2 linked regions of the Undibacterium sp. KW1 genome follow. The protein of the gene in region 2 binds, or shares a complex with, the protein of the main gene of each other region. Links are inferred from orthologs where the notes say so. Each region holds a gene or a part of one and is shown on either strand. Other genes may lie near its edges.

Region 1 (8,638 bases), 1.9 Mb from region 2 along the record:
TTATCGAGCATGGAACCAAATACCGCGTAGGTATAGGCATGAAAACCCATATTGTCGAGATTTTGTGCCAGCGTAGCGGCGGCGTGCGGATTATGCGCTACATCCAGCACCACGGTAGGGCGACCTGGCATGACCTGGAAGCGACCCGGCAAATCCACCATCACCAGACCAGTACGCACTTCTTGCGCACCCACTGGCAGTTCGAGCTTCAGTGCTTCCAGCGCGGCCAGCACGGCAGACGCATTCAAGAGCTGGTTGGCACCGCGCAAACTGGGATAGCCAAGGGAATTACGGCGCTGGCTGCGGCCCGCAAAATTCCATTGCTGCTTATCACCGTTATAGTTGAAATCGCGGCCAAACAACCACAAGTCTGCACCTATGGCATTGGCATGGTCTATCAGGGACTGGGGTGGCAAAGGATCACCACAAATAGCTGCCTTGCCCGGACGGAAGATGCCGGCCTTTTCAAAGCCTATCTTTTCGCGGGTATCACCGAGGTAATCAATATGGTCGATATCAATGCTGGTAACAATGGAGACATCGGCATCAATGACATTCACCGCATCCAGGCGACCTCCGAGACCAACTTCGAGAATCACCACGTCAAGCTTGGCATCAGCCAGCAATTTGCAAATTGCCAACGTAGTAAATTCAAAGTAGGTCAGCGAAATATCGCCACGAGCCTCTTCAACCGCATTGAAAGTAGAGATAAAGACATCGTCCTTGACCATCTCGCCATTGATGCGGGCACGCTCATTGAAGTCAAGAAAATGTGGCTTGCTGTACAAGCCGACACGGTAACCGGCCTGCATCAACACTGCTTCCAGCATGGCGCAGGTAGAGCCTTTGCCATTGGTGCCAGCGACCATGATGACAGGGCAATCATAGTGGATCGCCAGCTTGTTCTTGACCGCAGCAACGCGGTCCAGGCCCATGTCGATTTCTTTAGAATGGCGGGTTTCAAGTACGGCCAGCCAGTCAGCCAGGGTGGCAGGTAAATTTGTCATAAGATAAAAAAAGCCCGAACAAAATGCTTCGGGCTTATTAGGTATACACTATAAATCAGGAGGATACTGCTTCAGCGGGCTGGTTTTGCAACAGCGCCAGCAAACGCGCGATTTCTTCACGCATCTTGCGACGGTCAACGATCATGTCGATCGCGCCTTTTTGCAGCAGGAATTCAGAGCGCTGGAAGCCTTCCGGCAATTTCTCACGCACGGTATTTTCAATCACGCGTGGGCCAGCAAAGCCGATCAAGGCTTTAGGCTCGGCAATCACTACATCGCCAAGGAAGGCGAAAGAAGCGGATACACCGCCCATGGTAGGATCAGTCAGTACAGAAATGAAAGGCAGTTTCTTTTCAGACAACTTGGTAAGCATGGACGTGGTTTTTGCCATCTGCATGAGGGACAACAAACCCTCTTGCATACGTGCACCACCGGTAGCGGTAAAGCAAATGAAAGGTACTTTTTGCTCCAGTGCCGCTTGCGCACCACGCACGAACCGCTCACCAACGACAGAACCCATGGAACCACCCATGAATTCAAACTCGAAACAAGCAGCAACTACAGGCACAGCCATGATGGAGCCACCCATGACTACCAGGGCATCAGTCTCACCGGTAGTTTCCAGCGCATCTTTGAGGCGATCAGGGTATTTTTTGCTGTCTTTGAATTTCAGTGTATCGATAGGCAAGACTTCCTGGCCGATTTCATAACGACCACCGGCATCAAGCAAGGCATCCAGACGTTCACGTGCGCCTATACGCAAATGATGGCTGCATTTTGGGCAAACATGGATATTGGCTTCCAGATCAGAACGATACAGCACCGCTTCGCAAGAGGGGCACTTGACCCACAAACCTTCAGGAATCGACTTACGATTTGCAGATTCCGAGCGTTGTATACGCGGCGGCAACAGTTTTTCTAACCAACTCATGTTTTCTCCTTATGGCCGCCAGGCTGTCTTTTTAACAACCCGGCATCAGGTTCATTCTGGTAAAAGAACCAGTCAGGCGCGTATTTTACTCGTCCAAAGCCTGTCTGACACCAGAAATAAAGCTTTTCACTGCAGCAACTGCGGCAATTACGTCTCCACGCGGGGTATTTTCCAGTTCCTGGATGATGCGCGAGCCTATCACCACCGCATCCGACACTGTGGAAATGGCTCTCGCCGTCGCCCCGTCACGTATGCCAAAGCCCACACCTACCGGTACTTTGACATGCTTTTTGATGCGCGGGATCATGGCGGCAACCGCATCCAGATCCAATGCACCAGAACCGGTAACACCCTTCAGCGACACATAATACACATAACCACTGGCAATTTTACCAACTTGCTCTATGCGCTCGTCAGTCGATGTCGGTGCCAGCAGGAATATTGTGTCCATCCCCTGTTGCTGCATTTTACTTGCAAATTCTTCACATTCTTCCGGCGGGTAATCCACTACCAGCACACCATCCACTCCAACTTCAGCAGCCTTGGCAATGAATGCATCCTGCCCCATGCGCTCTATGGGATTGGCATAACCCATGAGCACAACTGGTGTCTTTTGATTACTTTGCCGGAATTCGCGGACGAATTGTAATACATCCCGCAAGCCAACTCCAAATTGCAGCGCTCTTTCAGAGGCGCGCTGAATGACAGGGCCATCCGCCATGGGATCAGAAAACGGCACGCCCAGCTCGATAATATCGGCCCCGCCCTCGACCAGAGCATGCATTAAAGGTACAGTTAAATCAGGTGCGGGGTCACCCGCAGTGATGAAAGGGATTAAACCTCTTTTATTGTTAGCCGCCAAAGCAGCCATGGTATTTTGAATTCTTGACATCTTGTTGGTCCTTATTTGATGCGCTATGCGCTGTCCAGGACATCACTCCTGCGGTGGCATCAATCTCAATTCTTAATAGGGAAGGCATGCAGGCCACATCTCTATATGTATGCGCCCGCATGTTTACTCAAAGGCAAATCAGAATTTCAGCCCTGCCCGTTCAGCCACGGTATGCATATCCTTGTCACCACGGCCAGACAGGTTTGCCAGGACGATCTTATCCTTGGGTAAAGTCGCAGCGAGCTTGGCGGCATAGGCAAGAGCGTGACTGGATTCCAGCGCAGGAATAATGCCTTCAATGCGACAGCAATCATGAAAAGCCTCGAGCGCCTCATCATCTGTGATGGTCACATACTGCGCGCGACCACTTTCCTTCAACCAAGCATGTTCAGGACCCACACCCGGATAATCCAGGCCAGCTGAGACAGAATGGGTTTCTATGACCTGGCCATTCTCATCCTGCAACAAATAAGTACGGTTACCATGCAGCACACCGGGTGAGCCTGCCGTCAGCGAGGCAGAATGCTTGCCACTTTCCAGCCCCTCACCCGCTGCTTCGACACCGATGAGCCTGACTTGCTGATGATCGATATAAGGATAAAAAATACCCATGGCATTCGAGCCACCGCCTACGCAAGCCACCACATAGTCTGGCTGACGTCCGGTTTGCTCAGGCATCTGCCATAAGCACTCTTCACCGATAACGGACTGGAAGTCCCTGACCATCATGGGATAAGGATGTGGCCCTGCCACCGTGCCTATGATGTAAAAAGTATTATCGACATTCGCGACCCAGTCACGCATGGCTTCGTTCAGCGCATCTTTCAGGGTCTTGGAACCGGACTCTACCGGTACCACGGTCGCACCAAGCAACTTCATGCGATACACGTTTTGCGCCTGGCGCTTGACGTCTTCCGACCCCATATAGACCACGCATTCGAGTCCAAATCGGGCACAGATAGTGGCAGTAGCCACGCCATGCTGACCCGCACCGGTCTCAGCAATAACCCGTGGCTTACCCATGCGCTTGGCCAGTAGAGCCTGGCCGATCACATTATTAATCTTGTGGGCACCCGTATGATTCAGATCTTCACGCTTGAAATAGATTTGCGCCCCACCCATCAAATCTGACCAGCGTTTGGCGTGATACACAGGCGATGGGCGACCGACAAAGTACTTTAATTCATTGCGAAACTCCGCCAAAAATTCAGGATCATTTTGGTACTTGGCATACGCTTCTTTAAGTTCCGTCAATGCATGAGTCAGGGTTTCAGATACAAAAGTGCCACCAAACTGACCAAAATGACCACGTGAATCCGGTAAATGATATTGGGCTGACTGATAAATTGCCTGACCGGCGATAGACTGGCGCTCGAACTGAGCATCCAAAGACTGGAGTTCTTTCATTTTCTTTCCTTCAAACTGGCTTGAAAGCGATGCATTGGGGAGCTACCCCACGCCACATCACTATTCCTGATTATCTGCCAGACGCACCGCTTCGATAAACGCGCGCACGCTGGCCTCATCCTTTATACCCTTTGCTGCTTCCACACCACTGCTGATGTCGACCGCAAACGGGCGAACCTGACTAACTGCGCCAGTCGCGTTCTGTACGCTCAAGCCACCACTTAAAACGACCCGAGGCGCGAGCTCTTTTGGAATGAGAGACCAATCAAAAACCTTTCCACTACCGCCATACCCATCAACATGGGTATCTAGCAATAAACCACTGAATAAAGGACTAGCCTTACGATAAGACTGCTCACATTCTAGCAAATCCTCAGGCCTTGTGTCAGCTTTGACGCGATATGCACGAATAAAAGGACGATTCACACAAGCGGCCAGGCTGGCGCATTGTTCAGGTGTTTCATCGCCGTGGAATTGCAGCAATTGCACGGGAGCCTTATTAATGACCTCTTGCAAGCCTGCCTCGTCAATATTGACGAACAGGCCCACCGACATGACAAAGGGAGGAATTTCGCGCAGCAAAGCCCCGGCAGTGTCAGGTGTGACATAACGAGGGCTGGGTGGATAAAAGACGAAGCCCAAGGCATCAGCCCCAGATTCGACAACAAAGCAAACATCTTTTGCTCGGGTCAAGCCGCAAATTTTTATTCTGGTTCTGTGAAGCATGGCACTTCCTAATGTAAAAACTTTTCCAATTCAAACTAATACAAGTTTTTGTCGCGCTCCGTAATCGCCAGCATCAAACAGTGGCAGCTTACTTCGCTTCCGTATTATTCTTAAAAAATTGAGGCAGCATTAATTTTTGTCTGTACACAAATCCAATAAGAACAAACCCTATCAATGCCACCATAAAATATGTCAAACCTAAGCAGGCGTTGATAGCAGAACCAGCCAGCCAAGCATATAAAATATACCAAGCAGCGTTACTGCCCTGACGGGAACGATATGCTAGCCAAGCCGGAGGAAATAAAACTGCCAATACAATCAGGAAATTTAGAGCATTTATATCGTCGAACATGGTCAGACTTCTTTAGGTTGAAGGGCTAAAAATCATCACTAAGCATTAACTGAAAACCAACACCAAATACGATACTACGGTAGCGACAAACAGTATGAGCACATGACTCGTCTTATTTTTTGGGTTAATTACAACCGCATAAGTAGTAAATCCAAACGCCACACAGAATATCTTCAGGATTTGCGCTGCAACTGCAGACAAATGAGTTTCAGCACGAGGCTCAGCCAAGATGCTAATTACAAAACCAATAATTCCCAAACAGATAATTAGTTTTCTTTCCAAACTTAATCGCTGTTTGACCTGCATATTTTCCATAAGTCTCCTTTAGTGCCATCAACAAGCCAAGCGCAAGCGATTGACACTACAAAGTAGCACGTTACCCAACAATTATCACAATATCAGGATATTCTGGAAAGCGCTCACTTATAAAAAAACTGGGGAATGAAAATTGACACATGTAACCTTCCAGCGCTCGAGCATATATAGAGGCAAATACTTGATTGAAGCATGCGATAATCAATTACCATTTCATTCATAGACGCCATGAATTCACCTGCAACAAAACCACTCATTACCCGGCTATTCGGATTGGACATCTGCAATATGCGTTTTGCAGAGGCCAACCAGCATTTGCTGGAAGTTGCCAGCAGCCGTGACCATGCCAGCCGCGTGGTGGTGACGCCAAATGTGGATCACATGACCAAGCTCGAATATGAGCCTGAATTCAAGAACCTCTATGCCACTTCAGATTATATTTTTGCCGATGGCATGCCGATAATCTGGGCCAGCAAGATGTGCGCCCTGCCCTTGCCAGAACGTGTGACTGGTGCAGATTTGTTTGTATCGCTATGCCGTGGCTGCATAGAAAAAGAATTGTCGATTTTTGTTTTGGGTGGCATGCCAGGGCAAGAAAGCCTGTTACTGGAATCATTCGCCAAGACTTACCCTGGATTGAAAGTCGATATTTTTTGCCCGTCCATGCAGTTCACTGCAGATGGTGCAGAAAGTGATATGGCTATACAGCGCATACAGGCTGCGAAACCGAATATCCTTTTCATTTGCCTGGGCATGCCCAAACAGGAAAGACTGGCATTTCGCTACCGCGCGCAATTCATCACTGACAACGTGCCATTAATATTGTGTGTAGGTGCAGCCATGGAATTTGCATTGGGCCAGAAAAAACGTGCACCGCTGTGGATGCAAAAGACAGGCATGGAGTGGTTCTGGCGCCTGGCTAGCGAACCGCGCCGTTTGTGGCAACGTTATACGACGCAGGCCTGGCGCTTTGTCGGGCTCTTGCTGCGTGAGAGAAAGATACAAAAGCAAATGCGCTGAATCCAAAAAAATTCCAGCAAGCTGCACTCTAAGCTTAGGTAAAACAATAAAAAAACCGCACAGATAACAATCTGTGCGGTTTTTTCTTGGGAGCTTATCTACTGCTTATCCTTACAAACTTATGCCACTTTTTTTGCATCGAAGAATTGTTCATCTTCAGTAGAACCATGCAAAGCTGTTGTAGAAGACTTACCTTGCTGGATAGTTTGTGTCACTGCATCAAAGTAACCAGTACCAACTTCACGTTGATGCTTAACAGCTGTAAAGCCTTTTTCTGCCGCTGCGAATTCTGCTTCCTGCAATTCAACGAAGGCAGACATCTGGCGACGTGCGTAGCCATGTGCCAGGTTGAACATGCCGTAGTTCAATGCATGGAAGCCTGCCAATGTGATGAACTGGAATTTGTAGCCCATTGCGCCCAGTTCTTTCTGGAATTTGGCGATCGTTGCATCGTCCAGGTTTTTCTTCCAGTTGAAAGAGGGAGAGCAGTTATAGGACAGCAATTTACCTGGGAACTTGGCATGGATAGCGTCAGCAAATGCCTTGGCGAATTCCAGATCAGGTTTACCAGTTTCACACCAGATCAAGTCTGCATATTCTGCATAAGCCAAGCCACGGGAAATCGCTTGTTCCAGACCTGGTTTGGTTTTGTAGAAGCCTTCAACTGTGCGCTCACCTGTGCAGAAAGGCTGGTCGTTAGGATCAACGTCAGATGTCAGCAAATCAGCAGCTTCAGCATCGGTACGAGCCAAAATCACGGTGGATGTGCCCATGATGTCAGCAGCCAGACGTGCTGCGTTCAGTTTTTCAATCGCTTCACGGGTAGGAACCAGAACCTTGCCGCCCATGTGGCCGCATTTTTTAACAGAAGCCAGTTGATCTTCAAAGTGAACACCAGATGCGCCTGCTTCGATCATGGCTTTCATGAGTTCAAAGGCATTCAATACGCCACCGAAGCCGGCTTCGGCATCGGCCACGATAGGGGCGAAGAAGTCGATGTCGTCTTTGCCTTCAGACCATTGAATCTGGTCAGCGCGTGTCAGTGTGTTGTTGATGCGTTTAACAACCAGTGGTACAGAATTGGCTGGGTACAGGGATTGATCAGGATACATTTCACCGGCAACGTTGGCGTCACCCGCAACTTGCCAGCCAGACAGGTAGATGGCTTTCAAGCCAGCTTTAACCTGTTGCATGGCCTGGTTACCAGTCAGCGCGCCCAGGGCATTGATGAAAGGCTCGTTATTGACCAGATCCCACAATTTGATCGCGCCGTTTTTGGCGATAGTGTGCTCAACCTTCATGGAGCCACGCAGGCGAACTACGTCTTCTGCCGTGTAATTACGCTTGATACCGTTCCAGCGTGGATTGGTATCCCAGTCTTTTTGCAATTCTGCTACTTGTTGTGCGCGAGTTGTCATATTTCTCTCCTGTGGGCAAATCAAATGAAAAGGTGCATCCGTTGAGAGAAATAATAGAGTATTTTTTGCGGAGCAACAAGGTCTTATATAAGACATATGACAAATATTTAATCGTTTAAAATCAAATACTTAAAATTCATTTTTTGCGATATGAAATTATATTTCTTAGAATGAGAAAAATAATTTGTGCAGCGAGTCAGTATTTTTCACAATATGAAAAATTGATTTCACATCATAAAATTTGGCAATTCAGTTTTTTACACAAAGAAAATTAAGTTTCAAATTCCCAGAGGAAACTGGAAGTTTTTTGCGCAGAACTTATATGGATACATATATGGGTCCATATTGCTGTCATTGTTGACATCACCACCCACGACAGCCGCAGGCTTATTCGAGCACAATCTCATACCAGGGCGACGGAAAGTCAAAGTCAAGCTCAAAACCATCTGGCTTTTTCCTGATGGCAGAACTGGCCAGTGCTTTCATGCGTACACCATTTCCATCCAGCGGATACACCGTCATCTTTTTGCTTTTGCTGGCATGAAATAACTTGACCGGGATACGCTCCAG
Region 2 (8,564 bases):
CCTTGCCTATCATGGAATCATAATTCGGCGGCACGAAATAACCTGCGTAGGCATGCGAATCCACCCGTATGCCAGGGCCACCTGGTGTATGCCAGGAGGTGATGCGACCTGGCGAAGGGATGAACTTGAACGGGTCTTCGGCATTGATACGGCATTCAATGGCATGACCCTTGAGTGCGATATCGGTTTGCTTGAAGCGCAGCTTTTCATTGAAGGCGATGCGGATTTGCTCTTGCACGATATCAACACCAGTAATCATTTCTGTCACTGGATGCTCAACCTGAACGCGGGTATTCATTTCGATGAAATAGAATTCGCCGTTTTCGTACAAGAATTCAAAAGTACCAGCGCCACGATAACCGATCTTGCGGCAGGCGGCAGCGCAGCGGTCACCGATTTTTTCTATGATCTTGCGCGGGATGCCAGGTGCAGGTGCCTCTTCGATAACTTTTTGATGACGGCGCTGCATGGAGCAATCTCGCTCACCGAGCCAGATGGCATTGCCGTGCTGGTCAGCCAGGATCTGGATTTCCACGTGACGTGGGTCTTCCAGAAACTTTTCCATATACACTTCTGGATTACCAAATGCTGCACCAGCCTCTGTCTTGGTCATGGTGACTGCATTGAGCAAAGCTGCTTCAGTATGCACCACACGCATGCCACGTCCACCACCGCCGCCAGCGGCCTTGATGATGACCGGGTAGCCGACCTTGCGGGCTGTTTGTACGATGACTTTAGGGTCGTCTGGCAATGCGCCTTCAGAGCCTGGTACACAAGGCACACCAGCCTTGATCATGGCATGCTTGGCAGATACTTTGTCACCCATCATGCGTATGGATTCTGCACGCGGGCCGATGAAAACAAAACCGGATTGCTCTACACGTTCAGCAAAGTCGGCGTTTTCAGACAAAAAACCATAACCAGGGTGGATAGCCTGGGCATCTGTCACTTCAGCGGCGCTGATAATGGCTGGCATGCTCAGGTAACTTAAATTCGACGGAGCCGGGCCTATGCAAACAGATTCGTCAGCCAGCTTCACATATTTTGCTTCGCGGTCAGCCTCAGAGTGCACGACCACGGTTTTGATACCCATCTCGCGGCAGGCGCGCTGTATGCGTAGCGCGATTTCACCACGATTGGCGATAAGAATTTTTTCAAACATGATTTAACTTTGCGGTGGCAATGGTTGCAATTGCGTGAGCAGGAAACACGGTCCGGTCATTTTGCCCTCAACACGGGCACAGGACTTGAGTTTGCACACGCGCGCCTGGATCAGCCAATCACGAACAGCGGCTGGCCGTATTCAACAGGCTGACCATTTTCAACCAGAATCTGTTTGATCGTGCCTGTGAAATCGCTTTCGATTTCATTCAGCAATTTCATTGCTTCAATAATGCAGAGGGTGTCGCCAGCATTGACGCTTTTGCCAATATCAGCAAAAGGCGCTGCGCCAGGAGCAGAAGAACGGTAGAAAGTACCAACCATAGGGGATTTGACGATATGACCATCCGGTACCACTGGTGCGGCGGCGACAGGAGCGGCGGCGGCTGGCGCGGCAGCTGGCATCATTTGCTGGTGCTGCGGCTGCTGCATCATGACTACCTGGTTTTGCGGCATCGCAGAAGATTTGACGATGCGGACCTTGCCTTCACCTTCAGTCACTTCGAGTTCAGCGATATCTGATTCTGCTACGAGGTCGATCAGGGTCTTGAGTTTTCTTAAATCCATGTGGAATCCCCTTGAAAAAAGTGGTTCTGAATTAATTGGGACGCACAATACTGAGCAGGAAAACAGCTCTGCAATTGCCGCCGAAGTTTGGATTATATACGAAATAAGCTGACATTATCAGCAAATTACGCGAAGATGCGAGAATTTAAATATTTTTCAGGGAAAAGTCAATCGCCAGGCGATAACCTTCAGTACCGAGGCCGCAGATGACGCCTTTGGCAATTGCAGACAAGTATGAATGATGTCTGAAGGATTCTCTTTGATGTACATTCGATATATGTACTTCTATAAACGGGATCGCCACACCTGCCAGCGCATCCCTCAGGGCAACGCTGGTATGCGTCAGGCCGCCCGGGTTGATGATAATAGCATCGACTTGCTCATTGCGGGCAGCATGGATGCGGTCAATTAATGCGCCTTCGTGATTACTTTGAAAAAATGACAACTCTGCGCCAGCTGTTTTTGCCTGTTCCTGCGCTGCAGCCTCTATCTCAGCCAGGGTAGTGGCCCCATAGGTGGCAGGCTCGCGCGTGCCGAGCAGATTCAGATTGGGGCCATTCAGCAGCAAGAGTTTGCGCGCCATAGTCACATTCAATTTGACGAAGATGGCCGCATTTTGCCGCTAATCGACGCAGATTGGCAAGGAAAAACGACGCGTCTTCTATTTTTCCAAAGAATATTTGGCAATATCGGTATGCAATTCATCCATCTTCAGGCGGCCAAGATAGGATTTCACGACCTTGCCTTCGGCATTAATCAACACGGTAAACGGCAAGCCGCCACCAGTATTACCTAATTGACGCGACAGCTCAGAACCTTCCATGCCCGCAGAAAACAAGGGATAGCTGATTTTATATTTTTTTGCAAAATCAGCAATATTTGTCGGGCTATCTATGCCCAAGCCCAAAATCTGTATGGACTTGCCCTTGTATCCATCTTGCATGGTTGATAACTCAGGCATTTCCTGCACGCAAGGTGCGCACCAGGTTGCCCAAAAATTCACGACCAGGAACTTACCCTGCCACTCCGCCATCGATTGCGGTTTACCTTCGCTATCCTTGAACTGCTGCGCCATCAATTGCGCGACCGACTTGTCGGCAGGTGGCTTGGGCGTGGTCTGGCGGTTGCCCGCGTAGATACCCAAACCCGCAAACAGCAAACCCAGCGCGACTGCCAGGCCAATAAACTTCTTATTCATAAATACCCACTCACATAAATCCAAAATCACGGCTCAAGGCAGGGATATTAGCCTAGCTGGGAGATTTATGCTGCATAAGTAAGTGATGCGGGATAGATGGCGAACCGTCATCAGGCTCCCTTCACCGAAACTCTATTATGCGTTTGACATTAAAAATGGATAAACCGGGCCTGCTGAGTCTATTTATCTCGACCACATATACGGGGAGAGTCGTTTGATGCGAAAGCAGGACACCATGCCTTGCAAAATGTCCCTGCCCGCCCCTGACTCAGACTGATACAGCTTGCCTACCCTTCCATATTCATCAAAAAGATAGACTCTGACCAGGTTACAGCATCAAGCTCCCGCACTGTTTTGCGTAGCTGGGCTTCCAGCCTGACACTGGCAGCAGGGTTTGCTGACACACTGAGCAATTGCGCAGTATCCGCACTTGTCCTGCCGCTCACCTGCAGCCCTGCCCTCTTCTCTTGCGATGGCAGCAGGCGTTCCAGCATTTCTGGTTCAGCCATGATGCTGAAGAAGAGTTTAATGACTTGCTGTGGGCTGAGCTGGTCTTTGCAGTCTTCCCAGATTGCCAGTTCCAGCCATTCAATGACAGCTTCACCCAGCAGTATCTTCCTGAGCCCGGCAAAACTGTCTGGCCACAATTGCTCATCGAAGTATCTGAGCAAGAGTGTCAGGCCCAGCGGTGTCAGCCCCTGGTAATGCATGTCACGGCGGATTACCCTGTCTGCCCCGACAACGCTGGCGTATTCAAAAAACGCTTGCATTGCCTCTGCATCAAGTACCAACCATTTTGCGACAGGCGATGGCAAATTACTGGCGTCCATGTAGCGCTCGCCCGATTCACCAGCCATGTCCAGAGCGGCCCGTTTCGACAATTTCCAGGTCGCCAGCCTGCTTCGCAGGTCCGGCGGCGCAGCAGCCACAGGTGCTGCCAGCATGGACAAGGAATAGGCCGCACCACCGGCGGCAGCGGGCGCAGCCATGACCGGCGCGGAGCAAACACCGCCCGCGATAGCTCCCAGCCCACCCCAGCCTGCTGGCAACATGTGAGCGACTTCTATCAAGGCTGGCATATCCAGTGGTTTCTCATCTTCGGCTCTTTCCTCGACGATCAGGAAGCTGGTTTCTGCTGAGATCAATTGATATTGCACCGCCAGCTCCTGCACGACAGATACCTGCTCAGTCATGCCTTGCATGCCGGACAAATAAGTCGCTGCAGCCACGCGTGACAAACTGCTTTCAGCCTGCAAGTCCGCTGTCAATGCAAGGCTGCCCAATTCGACTTCTTCTGCCTGCCCCGACAAGCGGCCAAACAGCTTCATCTGACCCTCAGGTTTTTCTGGCAAGAGATAAAACATATTCAGGGTTTCACCTTTGAAGACACTTGCAGGCAAAGCCGTGGACCACAGTGGCTGGCTGGCAAAGCCGGTGTCGATGCGGATATCCTGCCAGACTGGTGAACGCAACTTCATGAACATGCGCAGGATGGCGGGTGCCACGTCTTCGCCCGGCGCCACATATTCACAAGAGCCACCACTGGCCCTGGCCAGGCGTTCCAGATGCACTTCTGCCGGGCTGGAACCTATGCCAACAATAAACACCCTTTGCCCGGCAGCGCGGGCACTGCTGATCAGGCTATCGACGCTGTCGATTTCTCCATCGGTAATCATCAGCACATCGCTGCGCCCGCTGCTCTGAATGGCAAAGGTAGATTCCAGCGCCAATGCCATCTCGGTACCACCAAGGCTGGCATCAAGCTCATCTACCCAGCGCAGCGCTGCCGCCTTGATGGGTTTGGCAAACTTCCACATCGCCGGTGAGCGGTGCTGCACTTCACTGCCAAAGCGTGACAGGGAAATATGATCCCCGACACTGAGTTGTTCGACGATCTCTTTCAGGGCGGTGCGTGCTGCCTGTATGCTGTCACCATGCATGGAACCAGAACAATCAACCAGCAACTTGACGGCCACATCAGTCATGTCAGCAGCAGCAATTTGCGGGCAAAAACTGGCCAGCAAAGCGACATGCGCAGGCTGATGATAGTCCCGTCCCAGGACACTGAAAGCCTGCTGGCTGAACTGATCCAGGCACAGCACAAAATCGCGGTCGAGGTTACCCTTGCGTGACAGGCTGATTATCGTACCGCCGTCGCCAGGCATGACACTGATGGGATGGCTGGGCGAGGCAATGCGTGCGCCCGCCACTTCAGCCGCCAGGCGCAAGCTGATCTCAAACGGATATTCGACGCGTATATCATGCTTGGGAGTGGTCAGACACTCAAACAGATTTTGCTTTTTGCTCGCGACCGCCTCTGTCATTTCATAGCGTGGGGCAATCACTGTTGGTACACAAATGCGCAAGGCATTCATGCCATCCACCTCGGCAAAGCGCAGGCTTTGTGCGTAGTGCATGCTCAGCGTACACGCTTCACCGGGCGCCAGGTTGCCTATACTGAGGCTATAACTGCGATCACCATTTTCTTGCAGCATGAAAGCCGTATTGCCTTCAGAGATAGCTTCTTCATAATCGATCTCAGCTTTTTTCCTGGGTACGACAGCGCCGGATAGCTTCTTGCCATCCAGCTCGACTTCTATATCCAGCAAAACTGCATCCACAGGCAAAGGGAAGGTATATAACACCTCCACATGTTCTTTGTCCGATGGATTGATAAAACTTTGGGTAAGCTGCATGTCCAGCAGCATGCCTTGTATGACACCCGTCGCCCTGACCTTGGTCAGGGCCATTGCCTGTCCCAGGCTGGATTGTATTGTGGCTGTATTTTGGTTAAACATATTCATCCTCTCTGTGCTAGCCATTCGCATTGACGTGTGTTGTTATGCGTGCTGTCATGCGTCCTGGCTGTTTTTCATACGCTCTGCCAATTCGATAGCCTGCCTGACGAATTCCCTGAGCTGCTCCGGGGTCCAGCCTGCTTTGCCAGCATCGATCACCAGCTCCACCCCCTGCGCTACCGTTAAATGTGTACAGACAGAAATTGACCCGATTTGCTGCGGTTTTACTTCCAGCGGGGCTGGTGCGCCATGCAACAATTCACGTATGCGCTCCAGCGATACCCCCGCAGAACTCCACTTCTTGATCAGCAACAATTGTTCGAGATGCTGCGCTCCATAGCGCGCCGCCCGCGTCCCGCCTTCAGGCTTGCTGACCAGACCTATCTGCATGTAGTAACGCACAGTGCGTACTGACATCTCTGCCATCAAACAGAGTTCAGGGAGCAGATAGCTGCTGTCTTTTTTATCAGAATAAGTATTCATACAGTACTTTATAACAGTTAAACTGTTATTATTCAAGTTTACTTTTCAAGCTCCCCCTGAGCAAACCTCAAGATGGAGATGAAACAGTTTGAAAAAGACGAAAAAAAAGCGCTCATGTCATGAGCGCTTCTTCTTGCCTGCCTGAACCTGGAGCCTAATGTGCCCCGCCCGCATCCACAGGGGCGGCTGATTTCTTCGGTTTGGTCAGCCACACCAGACCTATCAGGCCGATGAACATATAAGCAGACATCCAGAAAATATCCGTCGCGGCCATGGTGCTGGCCTGTACGCTGATAGTGCGGTCGATGATGGCGTAGGCACCTTGTTCTGGTATGCCTTGCTGCATCAAGCCCTGCACGGTCTGTACAAAGTTGGGGAAACTGCTGCCGGTGTTCTCGGCGATCTGGGCATGGTGCAGGGTGCTGCGGCTGTCCCAGATGGTGGTCATGATGGAGGCTCCCATACCGCCGCACATGATGCGCACGAAGTTGGACAAACCCGAGGCTGCCGGGATTTTTTCCGGGGGCTGGCCTGACAGGATGATCGATGTCAGCGGGATGAAGAACATCGACATCGCTGCGCCCTGTATCAGTGTGGGTATCAGCAGGGTCGCAGTGTCCACGTCAGTATTGAAATGTGAGCGCAGGAAAAACACCAGGGCAAAGCCCAGGAAGGCAGTCGAGGCAACCTTCCTGGCATCCACCTTGGGCAAAATCTTGCCTATGATGGGTGACAGGATAATCGCGAAAATACCAACTGGTGCCATGACCTTGCCCGCCTCTGTTGCGGTATACGATAACTGGGTTTGCAACCACAGCGGCATGATGACCAGACTGCCGAAGAACAGGCCATAACCTATCGAAATCGCAATCACACCGGCACTGAAATTACGCCCCTTGAACAGCGACAGATCAACCACAGGGTGATCCTGCCCCAGCTCCCAGACAATGAAATACACCAGACCGATGACAGCAATCACAGTCAGCAGGATGATCTCTCCAGAATTGAACCAGTCCAGCTCTTTACCCTTGTCGAGCATGATTTGCAAGGCACCCACCCAAACCACCAGCAGGAACAAACCAACCTTGTCGATAGGCAGACTCTTGATGGCAGATTCGCGTTTGCGATAGATGGACCAGGTGGCCCAGGCAGTAAACAAACCTACCGGGATATTGATATAGAAAATCCAGGGCCAGGAATAATTATCCGATATCCACCCGCCGAGCAAGGGGCCCATAATGGGCGCGACCAGGGTCGTCATCCCCCATAGCGCCAGCGCCATCGAGCTTTTGGCGGGCGGGTAACTACCAAGCAACAAGGCCTGTGACAGCGGGATCATCGGGCCGGCAACTGCGCCCTGCAAGATACGCGCAGCAATCAAAATCTCGATATTCGGTGCCATACCGCACAGCCACGATGAAATGACGAACAGCAGGATAGATGACAGAAACAACCTGACCTGACCAAAGTGCGTCGTCAGCCAACCTGTCAGTGGCACGGAAATCGCATTCGCCACCGCAAACGAGGTAATGACCCAGGTACCTTGCTGTGGTGAGACACCGAGATTACCCGAAATGGCCGGTATCGATACGTTGGCAATCGAAGAATCCAGCACATTCATGAACACCGCCAGCGACAGGGCCAGCGTGCCCATTGCCAGTTGCCCACCTTTCAGTGGCGGATGCGGTGCCTGAGGACGTGGCGCGCTCATTACGCACCCTTGCCTGTGGTTTTCAATGCGGCAGCACTATGATTTTCTTTATGGTCGTCTTTGTGATCTTTAGCACCCGGCAAATTCGCCGCGATAATCTCGGCGATGCGCTGGTCAGCATCTTTACCGTTTTGTTCAAACACAGCAGTCTGATAAGCAGGTACGGTGCGGGCAGCCGCCGTTACTGGTGCGCCTTGCTGTTGCGAGATATTGACCTGCACCTGCATGGAAACACCAATGCGCAATGGATATGCTTCCAGCTCTTTAGGGTCAAGACTGATACGCACAGGCACACGCTGCACGACCTTGATCCAGTTACCACTGGCATTTTGTGCAGGCAGCAAAGCAAAGGCTGAGCCTGTACCTGCTGACATGCCAAGTACCTTGCCGTGGTAAGTCACATCTGTGCCATACAGGTCAGAATGCAATTCCACCTCCTGACCTATGCGCATGCGGGCGAGTTGCACTTCCTTGAAGTTAGCATCTACCCACAAGGTATTCAAAGGCACGATGGACAGCAAAGGTGAGCCGGGAGCAATACGCTGGCCCACTTGCACGGCACGTTTGGCGACAAAACCATTCATGGGTGCTGGCAGGCTGGTGCGGCTCAATGCCAGCAGGGTTTCACGTACACGGGCAGCGGCAC

What was found.
Region 1: the proteins of accB (region 2) and accD are in contact, whole or in part, in a solved structure (PDB 8UXZ), measured with the Escherichia coli proteins. The link is inferred for Undibacterium sp. KW1 from one-to-one orthologs.

What each region holds. Positions count from the first base shown.
Region 1 is NZ_AP018439.1:3,179,696-3,188,333, forward strand. What follows is about bases 1-2,834. They hold accD (acetyl-CoA carboxylase, carboxyltransferase subunit beta), read right to left. Parts: upstream 1,939-2,834; coding sequence 1,063-1,938; downstream 1-1,062. Other genes in these bases: folC (bifunctional tetrahydrofolate synthase/dihydrofolate synthase), read right to left, coding at 1-1,007; trpA (tryptophan synthase subunit alpha), read right to left, coding at 2,024-2,830. In the rest of the region: trpB (tryptophan synthase subunit beta), read right to left, coding at 2,969-4,237; UNDKW_RS14295 (phosphoribosylanthranilate isomerase), read right to left, coding at 4,298-4,963; UNDKW_RS14300 (hypothetical protein), read right to left, coding at 5,052-5,315; UNDKW_RS14305 (hypothetical protein), read right to left, coding at 5,361-5,630; UNDKW_RS14310 (WecB/TagA/CpsF family glycosyltransferase), read left to right, coding at 5,859-6,650; aceA (isocitrate lyase), read right to left, coding at 6,770-8,068; UNDKW_RS14320 (cellulase family glycosylhydrolase), read right to left, coding at 8,456-8,638.
Region 2 is NZ_AP018439.1:5,054,105-5,062,668, forward strand. Bases 1-2,760 are described here. They hold accB (acetyl-CoA carboxylase biotin carboxyl carrier protein), read right to left. Parts: upstream 1,729-2,760; coding sequence 1,273-1,728; downstream 1-1,272. Other genes in these bases: accC (acetyl-CoA carboxylase biotin carboxylase subunit), read right to left, coding at 1-1,162; aroQ (type II 3-dehydroquinate dehydratase), read right to left, coding at 1,874-2,311; UNDKW_RS22740 (TlpA disulfide reductase family protein), read right to left, coding at 2,390-2,760. Outside these bases: more of UNDKW_RS22740, read right to left, coding at 2,761-2,926; UNDKW_RS22745 (VIT and VWA domain-containing protein), read right to left, coding at 3,214-5,724; UNDKW_RS22750 (MerR family transcriptional regulator), read right to left, coding at 5,779-6,207; UNDKW_RS22755 (DHA2 family efflux MFS transporter permease subunit), read right to left, coding at 6,362-7,918; UNDKW_RS22760 (HlyD family efflux transporter periplasmic adaptor subunit), read right to left, coding at 7,918-8,564. UniProt on the Escherichia coli protein: This protein is a component of the acetyl coenzyme A carboxylase complex; first, biotin carboxylase catalyzes the carboxylation of the carrier protein and then the transcarboxylase transfers the carboxyl group to form malonyl-CoA.